2 regions of the Sphingobium fluminis genome follow, and region 1 is predicted to be linked to the other one. Evidence: riboswitches for the same ligand, from Rfam matches in the RefSeq annotation. Region 1 holds a riboswitch; the other holds the start of a gene.

Evidence for each region. Region 1 has a riboswitch for cobalamin ahead of cobW (cobalamin biosynthesis protein CobW). Riboswitches for the same ligand answer to the same signal wherever they lie in the genome.
Region 2: another riboswitch for cobalamin. It lies ahead of WG907_RS05735 (DUF1636 domain-containing protein); the one in region 1 lies ahead of cobW (cobalamin biosynthesis protein CobW).

The regions. Positions count from the first base shown of each region.
Region 1 is NZ_JBBJUK010000005.1:218,107-222,874, reverse strand. It holds gene cobN (cobaltochelatase subunit CobN) at 1-951, opposite strand, end outside; gene cobW (cobalamin biosynthesis protein CobW) at 961-1,998, opposite strand; cobalamin riboswitch at 2,181-2,411, opposite strand; gene WG907_RS14515 (NAD-dependent succinate-semialdehyde dehydrogenase) at 2,491-3,945, opposite strand; gene WG907_RS14510 (MFS transporter) at 4,170-4,768, shown strand, end outside.
Region 2 is NZ_JBBJUK010000001.1:1,093,855-1,098,622, forward strand. It holds gene WG907_RS05715 (aminotransferase class I/II-fold pyridoxal phosphate-dependent enzyme) at 1-164, opposite strand, end outside; gene WG907_RS05720 (adenosylcobinamide-GDP ribazoletransferase) at 161-880, opposite strand; gene WG907_RS05725 (histidine phosphatase family protein) at 889-1,458, opposite strand; gene cobT (nicotinate-nucleotide--dimethylbenzimidazole phosphoribosyltransferase) at 1,459-2,469, opposite strand; gene WG907_RS05735 (DUF1636 domain-containing protein) at 2,466-2,873, opposite strand; cobalamin riboswitch at 3,059-3,246, opposite strand; gene WG907_RS05740 (ABC transporter ATP-binding protein) at 3,267-4,058, opposite strand; gene WG907_RS05745 (FecCD family ABC transporter permease) at 4,052-4,768, opposite strand, start outside.

The sequences.
Region 1 (4,768 bases):
GACATGCATGGCAAGGTCGGCCGGCGATAGCCCGCGCGATGTCTCCGCCCAGCCGGCAGGGCTCGCGGTGGCGAGCGCGAGCTGAAATACCGGCACGCCCGCGCCGTCCAGTGGCGTTTCACCATTTTCGCCGCGCGCCGAAAAAGCAGTGGCGTTGACGATCGCGGCGGGGCCGAGGTTTCGCACCCAACGATCGACCCGTTCGCGCGCTTCGGGGGCCTTGAGCGACGGGGCGAAGATCGACAGCGCGTCGAACCCGCGTCGCTCGCACGCGGCGTGGAGCGCGGCGAACGGATCGAGATCATGCGCGGTCAGATAGGAGCGGTAGAAGATGATCAGCACCAGCGGCCGATCGGGATCGCGTGAAAAGGTTTCGGGATCGACCACGCCGAGCGCGGGATGCCAACCGCCGACCATCGGCAGCGGCGCATCCTCCACCGCCGACCCATCGATCAGCCCAGCCGCGCGCGCCAACTCGCCAAGCGCCGCCCACGCCGCCTCCGCCCCGCCCGCGTCGCACAGCCGCGCCAGCTCGCGCAATTCAGGCACGGCTACGGTCGATACCGCGTCCAGCCGCGCATCCTCAAAGCCATCGGCAGGCAGCACCGCCAGCGCGATGCCGCGCGAGCGCGCCAGCGCCTCTACCTGTTGCAGCCCATAGCTCCAATAGGGCGTGCCGCCGATCAGCCGGATCAGGATCGCCTTCGCGCCCGCCAGCGTGCGTTCGACATAGGTATCGACCGACAGCGGATGCGCCAGCGCCGCCAGATTGGCGAGCCTGAGCGTCGGAAAAGCCGCGTCAGCCGCGCGCGCCTGATGCCAAGCCGCCGCGAACGCCCCCAGATCGCTGTCCGAAAAGGACAGGACAACCAGATCCGCGGGCGATTGCCCAAGATCCTGCGGGACGGCATTTTCCTCCATCCCGTGCGTTTCGCGGAAGATGACGTGCATCGCGCGTTTTTATCCGAGCAGCGTCGCGCGAATGGCGTCGGCGTCGATATGGTCATGTTCGGCGATGACGACCATCGTGGTGCGCCGGGCTTCATCCGGTCGCCACGGCCGGTCATATTGGTGCCGCACCCGCGCGCCGACCGCCTGCACCAGCATCCGCATCGGCTTGCCCGCGACGGCGGCATAGCCCTTCACCCGCAGGATATTCTGCTCACGCGCCAACGACTCGATCCGCGCGGCCAGCGCGGCGGGATCGGCAATCTCGCCCCATTCGACCACGATGCTGTCGAAATCCTCATGCTCATGGTCGTCGTCGCCATCATGGTGCGACGGGCGCGCGGCGATATCATCCTCTGCGGCGGCGGAAAGGCCCAGGATCAGGTTCGGGTCGATCACGCCTTCGGTCAGCTCGATCACCGGCACGCGGCGCTGCGATTCCGCCGCGATGACCGCGCGCGCGGCGGCGACGCCCTCCGGCCCGGCAAGATCGACCTTGGTCAGCAACACCATGTCGGCGCAGGCGAGCTGGTCCTCGAACACTTCGGACAGCGGCGTTTCATGGTCGATGCCGGGATCAGCGGCGCGCTGCGCATCGAGTGCGGCGACATCCGGCGCGAACCGGCCCGCCGCGACCGCCTCCGCATCGGCGAGCGCCAGCACGCCGTCCACGGTGATCCTGCTGCGGATTGCGGGCCAGTCGAACGCCTTGAGCAGCGGCTTGGGCAGCGCCAGCCCTGAAGTTTCTATGAGGATATGGTCGGGGCGTGGGTCGAGCGCGAGCAGCGTTTCGACGGTCGGGATGAAATCGTCCGCCACCGTGCAGCAGATGCAGCCATTGGCCAGCTCGACGATATTTTCCGCCGGGCAGTCGGGGATCGCGCAGGCCGCCAATATGTCGCCATCAACGCCGAGCGAGCCGAATTCATTGACCACCACCGCCAGCCTGCGACCGCCGGCATTGCGGATCAGATGGCTGATGAGCGTGGTCTTGCCGGCGCCCAGAAAGCCGGTGACGATGGTGACCGGCACCTTTGACAGGTCGGACATGGAAACTCCCCGCGCGCCGGAGCGAGACTTAAGGCGGGGCTTGCCGGACAGGTCCGGTCGGCGCGCGACGACGGGCGGGCGCGACAGATCGCCCATAGCCACGCGACCGTGCAGCCCCAGCCGCACAGTTCGTCGCTCAGACGGAGAGTTACCGTGCCATGACCATCCCCTGGACCAAGGCAAGAGCGACCGGTGCGCCGGCAGGTCTCCTGGCTCGCGGGTCACAGCTTGATGCACGCCTTCCCGGACATGGCGCGATGCGCCGTCCAGTGACTGCCCCTCGAATGAGGAGCCTGTGCATCGCGCTATCCGCTTACAGTTGCAGGGACAGCCACGGATTGAGGCGCTTTGGAGCGCCCGCACCGCATTCCCGATTAAGCCCCGAAAGGGGCACCGGCGCGATCATGCAAAGGCCGGCTTCACCCGGTCCTTGCGCGCTCGCCCTAGATCAAAACCGCCCCCAAGCCAATGCTGTTTCGCCGCCTTGCCGGGTCAGCCCGCAGCGCCGATCCCCATGCACAGATATTTGATCTCCATATAATCGTCGAGGCCATGACGGGAGCCTTCGCGGCCAAGGCCCGACTGCTTGATGCCGCCAAAGGGGGCGACTTCGGTGGAAATGAGGCCGGTGTTGATGCCGACCATGCCCGCCTCCAGCGCTTCGGCGACGCGCCACACGCGGCCAAGGTCGCTGGCGTAGAAATAGCTCGCGAGCCCGAACTCGCTGTCATTGGCGAGGCGGATCGCGTCGGCCTCGTGCGTAAAGCGGATGATCCCCGCCAGCGGCCCGAACGTCTCCTCGCGCGCGAGTTTCATGTCCGGCGCGACATTCGCAATCACGGTGGGATCGAAATAGGTGCCGCCCCGGCTGCTACGATGCCCACCCGTCAACAGCGTCGCCCCGCCCTCCAGCGCGTCGGCGAGATGCTCCTCCACCTTCTCGACGGCCTTTTCGTCGATCAGCGGGCCGACGGCCGTCCCTTCGTCCATGCCATAGCCGACCTTGAGCGCCTTCACCCGGTCGACCAGCTTCGCGACGAAGGCATCATGGATGCCGTCCTGCACATAGAAGCGGTTGGTGCAGACGCAGGTCTGACCATTGTTGCGGAATTTTGAGATCATCGCGCCGTCGACCGCCGCGTCGACATCGGCGTCGTCGAACACGAGGAAGGGCGCGTTGCCGCCCAGTTCCATGCTGACCTTCTTGACCGTATCGGCACAGGCGCGCAGCAGCCCCCGGCCGGTTTCGGTCGATCCGGTGAAGCTGATCTTGCGCACGAGCGGATTGGCGGTGAGTTCGCCGCCGATCGCGCGCGCGGAGCCGGTGACGATGTTGACGACGCCTGCCGGAATGCCTGCCTGTTCAGCCAGCACGCCCAGCGCCAGCGCGGAATAGGGGGTCGCCGATGCCGGCTTGATGACGATGGTGCATCCCGCCGCCAGCGCCGGGGCGAGTTTGCGCGTGACCATCGCGGTCGGGAAATTCCATGGCGTGATCGCGCCCACCACGCCCACGCCCTGTTTCAGCACGACGATGCGCTGGTCGGCCGCGTGCGACGGCACGACCTCGCCATAGGCGCGCTTGCCTTCCTCGGCGAACCATTCGACAAAGCCCGCCCCATAAGCGATCTCTCCCTTCGCTTCGGCAAAGGGCTTGCCCTGTTCGCGGCTCAGCAATTCGCCCAGCGCATCCTGATGCTCCATCATCAGGTCGAACAGACGCCGCATCAGCTTCGCCCGGTCGCCCGCCGTGCGCGCACGCCAGCCGGGCAGCGCCGCCTGCGCCGCCGCGATCGCGCGCACCGTTTCCGCCTGCCCCATGTCGGGCACCGACCCCAGCCGCGCACCATTGCCGGGATCGGTCACGCCGATCACGCCGCCGGCATCGGCATCGCACCACTGCCCGTCGATATAGCATTGCTGGCGCAGGAAGTCGGTGTAAGTCATGATCGGGCAATCCTCCGGGAACCGGCGCTGGACGTACGCGCGCTGACGGGCCGAAACAATGCGCCGCCGTCGCGGCAATTACGGCCCTGCGGGCCGGATGTTCCCGCCGGACATCCCCGCTGGCCAGCGCGATCGGCGAAAAAGCGACCTCCCTTGACCGGGAGACCTTGCTCAACCCGTTGCCACCCGGCTAGCCAATGGTGGACAAACCAGGGGAGATGACGATGGAGAGTCCGCAATCGCCGGAAAAGGCCGGCGTCTTCGCGCCGCTCACCATTTCCACGTTCCGCAACATCTGGCTTGCAAGCCTCGTCTCCAACACCGGCGCGCTGATCCAGGGCGTCGGCGCGGCCTGGGTCATGACCGACATCTCGACGCCCGGCATGGTCGCGATGGTCCAGACCGCAACCTTCCTGCCGATCGCCCTGCTCGCCGTCCCGGCGGGCGCGATCGCCGACATGTACGACCGGCGCAAGGCGCAGATGGCGGCGCTCGGCTTTGCGGCCATCGGGGCACTCGTCCTGACATTGCTCTCGTTTGCGGGCTGGGTGACGCCCTGGATATTGCTCACCATGTGTTTCCTGATCGGTTGCGGCGTCGCGATCTATTCCCCCGCCTGGCAGTCCTCCCCCGGTGAGCAGGTGCCCCCTGCCCTGTTGCCGCAGGCGGTGGGGCTGAACGGGATCAGCTATAATATCGCGCGCAGCTTCGGCCCGGCGATCGGCGGCCTGATCGTCGCGACGGTGGGCGCTTCGGCCGCTTTCGCGGCCAGTTCGCTATGCTATGTCCCGATTCTGCTGGCGCTGTTTTTCTGGCGGCGCAC
Region 2 (4,768 bases), on a different contig from region 1:
TCGCGCTCTTCTGGCAGGCGTCGCCAATCGATGTCCATGCTGTCCGCGCCCGGCCAGGCGTGCGGGTTGATGCCGGTCGACAGGTCGATCCAGGGCTCCGGCGCGGCGGCATACCGGGCCTTCGCCTCGGACAGCTGCCCGCCATGGAATGTCAACGGGTTCATGTCCACCGCACTCCGGCGGTCGCGGCCAGCAGCAGCCCGGTCTCGACCAGCTCGATCCCGGCACCATGGCCGTCGCCCGAAATGCCGCCGATCGTCCACCGAACATGACGGCCCCAAAGAAAGAGCAGAAACGGCGTCATCAGCAGGGCCGGACAGGCCCAAACCGCGCCAGCCAGCACCGCCATCCACAGCGCGATGTCGACCGGCCGCACGGCATCGCGAAATCGCGAGGCCAGACCGGCATGGAGCGGCGGCAGCCAGCGGGTCCAGACAAGCGGCCCGATGCGCGCGCAAAGCGGGATCAGGATGAGCGCCAACCACGCCTGCGCGGTGATGAAGGCGTGTAGCAGGACCAGCTTGGCGATGAGTTGCATCGCTATGGCGACCACGCCGAAACTGCCGACATGCGGGTCCGCCAGCACCGCGAGCAGCCGGTCGCGATCCTTGTGCGCCGCGCCGCTCGCATCGGCAAGATCGGACAGGCCGTCGAGGTGAAGCCCGCCCGTCACGCCGACCCACATTGCAAGCGCGATCATGGCACCGGTCCACTGATCGAGATGAGCGACGATCCAGCCGCTGCCAGCCACCGACAAGCCGATGATCAGCCCGACAGCGGGGAACCAGCGCATCGACGCGGCGAATTCCGGGTCGGTCGCTACGAAGGAAGGCGTGGGCAGCCGGGTAAGAAATTGCAGGGCCAGCAGAAAGCCCCGGATCGACGCCATCATGAATGAAGCGCCACGATTTGAGCCGTTTGTGGCGATCCGGGCCAAATCTGGAAGCTGAGGCGCGCGCTGTAGGGCAATGCGAATGCCCATGATCGCCGCTGATCGAATCCGCAGAGAACGCCGAGTGCCGCTCGCATCGCCCCGCCATGGGTCACGACTAGCGTATTTTTTGGGGCGAGATCGGCAAGAGCGGCCGCCACCCGATCCACGAGCGCGGACCAGCGCTCACCGCGCGGGGGCGGATTTTCGTCGGGATCATCCCAAAACGCGCCGAGCGTGGCGGCATCGATATCCTGTGACGAAAGCCCGTCCCAATCGCCGAAATTCAGTTCGCGCCAGCGTGGATCGACAGCGACCGGCAGGGCGCGGTCCCCGGCAATCGCTGTCGCTGCATGTTGGGCGCGACGGAGGTCGGAACTGACGATATGATCGATATCGAGATTTAATGCCTGCGCGCGGCAGGACTCGATCCCCGCTGCGGTTGAAGGGATATCGCTATGTCCGATCATCCGCCCCGCTGTTTCGGGGGCGCCATGCCGCAGGAGATGAAGGATGACAGGGGTCATCTAACCAGCCGAAACGGCGGCCTGTGCGAAGGTCGCCATTTGCGCGTGCGCCGCCAGCGCCGAGCGGACCAGGTTCGCAGCTACCGCCGCGCCGCTACCTTCACCAAGCCGCATGTCCAGATGCAGTAACGGCACAAGCCCCAGCGCATCGAGCAGGCGCGCATGACCCGGCTCCGCCGAGCAATGGCCCGCCAGACAGTGCACTATGACACGGGGTGCGATAGGAGCGAGCGGCGCGAGCGCCGCACAACTGATGAAGCCGTCAAGCAGGACCGGCACATGCAATTGGCGCGCGCGTAGCACCGCGCCGGCGATCGCGGCGATTTCGCGTCCGCCGACCCGGCGGAGCGTCTCGAAGGGGGTTAAGGGCGCCGTTCCATGGAAGGCGAGGGCCGCGTCGACAACGTCGATCTTCCGGCGGATTCCGGCATCGTCGACGCCCGTGCCCGGTCCCACCCATGACGCGCCGTCACCACCAAGACTGCGGGCGCAAAGCGCCGCCGCCGCCGTCGAGTTGCCGATGCCCATCTCGCCGACCACGAGCATATCAAGATCGGCGTCGACGCTGGCCGCGCCCGCCGATAGCGCCGTCAGGCATTCGCTTTCCGACATCGCGGGTGCGCCGGTGAAATCGGCGGTCGGCCGATCGAGATCGAGCGCGACAATCTTCAATTCCAGTCCGGCGGCCCCGGCAAGCGCATTGATCGCCGCGCCGCCTGCTTTGAAGTTCCCGACCATCTGCGCCGTGACGTCTGCCGGAAAGGCGCTGACACCGCGTCCCGTGACGCCATGATTGCCCGCGAAGATGACGGCGCGACCATGCTCGACTCTCGGGATGGGACGCGCCTGCCAGCCGGCGAAGAAGATCGCGATATCCTCGAGCCGACCCAGCGACCCGGCCGGCTTGGTGAGTTTCGCCTGCCGATCGCGCGCCTGCGCGATCGCGCCTTCGTCTGGACCGATGTCTTCAGCGAGCGCGGTTTCGAAATCGGTGACTGTCGAAAAGCTCATTCCGCGACGAACCCCGGCGGCGGCGTCCGGGTGATGAAATGCCCCTTCACGCCCGAGGGCCAGTTTGCGAACGGCACGCGGCCATGGTCGCTCGCGGCATAATGGACGGCATAGTCCAGGATCGCTCGGGCGGCCTCGTCATCGGGCGTGAAGCGCCCAAGCACATAGCCGACCTTGCCCGGCGCGCGCAGATGCACCGTACAGAAATCGCTGCATGCGAACAGGCAGGGCATCTCCTGAACGGCAATATCGGCATAGCGAGGGTCCGAGGCCTTGACCGCATGGAGCGCCGAGACGAGTTGAGCGCCCCCACGTTGCCCATCGGCGCGTTCCTTTGCCTCCGACGAATGCCGACAGGTGTTGCAGGCGACGATCGCGGGACCGTCATCGACCGGTTTGAGCATTATCGCTCACCTGAAGCGGCGAAAAGGCTTGAGAACAGGATCATCGAACGGGCACCCAGACAATGAGGCCATGTCTGCGGGGCCATGCTGTTCGCAAAGGCGCGCCCAGCATGGCCTGCGAAAACGCGGCCAACCTTGTCGCCTCTCGGGTTTACCCCCGTCCGCCCGGCACACCCTGTCCGCACGAAGGACGACCGCGACGGGCAGGTCTCCTGGCTCGCGGGTCGATGCCGGTTCGCGCCGCCTTCTCAGGACCTGGGTCCCAATGGCATGATGCGCGTGGCTCACCGCTTACAGTTGCAGGGGCAGCCGGGGCGTTCACCCCGTTCCCATTTTCATCCCCGTAAAGGGAACCTGTCGCAGGCGCGGCCATAAGTCAGGGGATGGGCGGCGTCAATCGGTACGGCGCGGGGCGGTTCTTTCGAGCGGCACGATCACCGGAGACGGGCCGGTCAGGTCGATGCGGGCGCTGATGCCATAGACCGCTGCCAGCCTGTCCGGTGTGAGCACGGCATCCGGCGCACCGTCCGCGACCAGACGGCCGCCCTCCATCAGCAATAGCCGGTCGCAATAGCGGCCCGCCATAGTGAGGTCGTGGAGCACGGTGATCACCAGCCCACCAGCCCGGGCTTCGCGCACCAGCAGGTCCATCACGTCGAGTTGATGTCCCGGATCGAGCGCGGCGAGCGGCTCGTCGGCGATCAGGCCCGGCGCGCCCACGGCAAGTGCCCGTGCCAGCATCGCGCGCGCGCGCTCGCCGCCCGACAATTCGGTGGCGATCCGGTCGCGCAGATGGCCGACATCCGCCCGGTCGAGTGCATGCAGGACCAGTGCCATATCGTCGGCGGACATGTGCGACATGGGACCCAGATGGGGCAGGCGGCCGAGCGCGACCAGCCGCTCGACCGACAGCGGCCAGTGAAGCGTTTGTCCCTGCGGAAGATAGGCGAGCGTTCGAGCGATTATTCGCCGCGCGATATCAGCGATGGGCTGGCCGTCCAGCAGCACCGATCCACCCTGCGCGGGGATCAGGCCGAGCAGCGCGCGAACCAGTGTCGATTTGCCGGCACCATTCGGACCGATGATGCCGATCAGCGATCCGGGCGAGAGCGTCGCGCTCACATCCTGCACGACGGCGCGGTGCCCGAGCCGCACGGACAGGCGATCGATCGTGACGCTCACCATAGCCGCCGCTCCCGCAGCAAGTGGATCAGGAACACCGGCACGCCAAGGAAGGCCGTCAACACGCCCAGCTTCAACTCGTTCTGTGTGGAGATGAGACGAACGGCGATGTCGGCCAGCGTCAGAAGCAGAGCGCCGGCCAGCATCGAAGGCAGCAGGACGGCAGATGGGCTTCGATCGGTCAGCGGCCGGACCAGATGAGGGACGATGAGGCCGATGAAACCAATGGACCCGGACACCGCGACCGCGCCGCCAACGCCAATGCCGACGCCGAGCAGCAGCCGCAGCCGCGTCCGCCGCAGATCGACGCCGAGCGCCTGCGCGCCATCCTCGCCCAGCGACAAGGCGTCGAGTGCGCGACCGTCGAACAGCAGCAATCCAGCGCCCACTACGATACAGGGCAGGGCGATCCAGACATGATCGATCGAGCGGTTTTCGATCGATCCCAGCAGCCAGGTGGTGATTTCCATCGCCGCAAAGGGATTGGATGACAGGTTCAGCGCGAGACTGATACCCGCGCCTGCCATGGTGGAGACGGCGATGCCCGCGAGGATCAGCGTCAACGGGCTTTCCGAACGCCCCGCCAGCGCGAAGAGCAGGACGAGCGCCAGCAGGCCGGTGCCGATCGACAGCGCCGGCAGCATCAGCGGGTTCCATTCGGACAGGCCGAAATAGATCGCGCCCACCGCGCCGAGCGCTGCGGCGTTGGATGC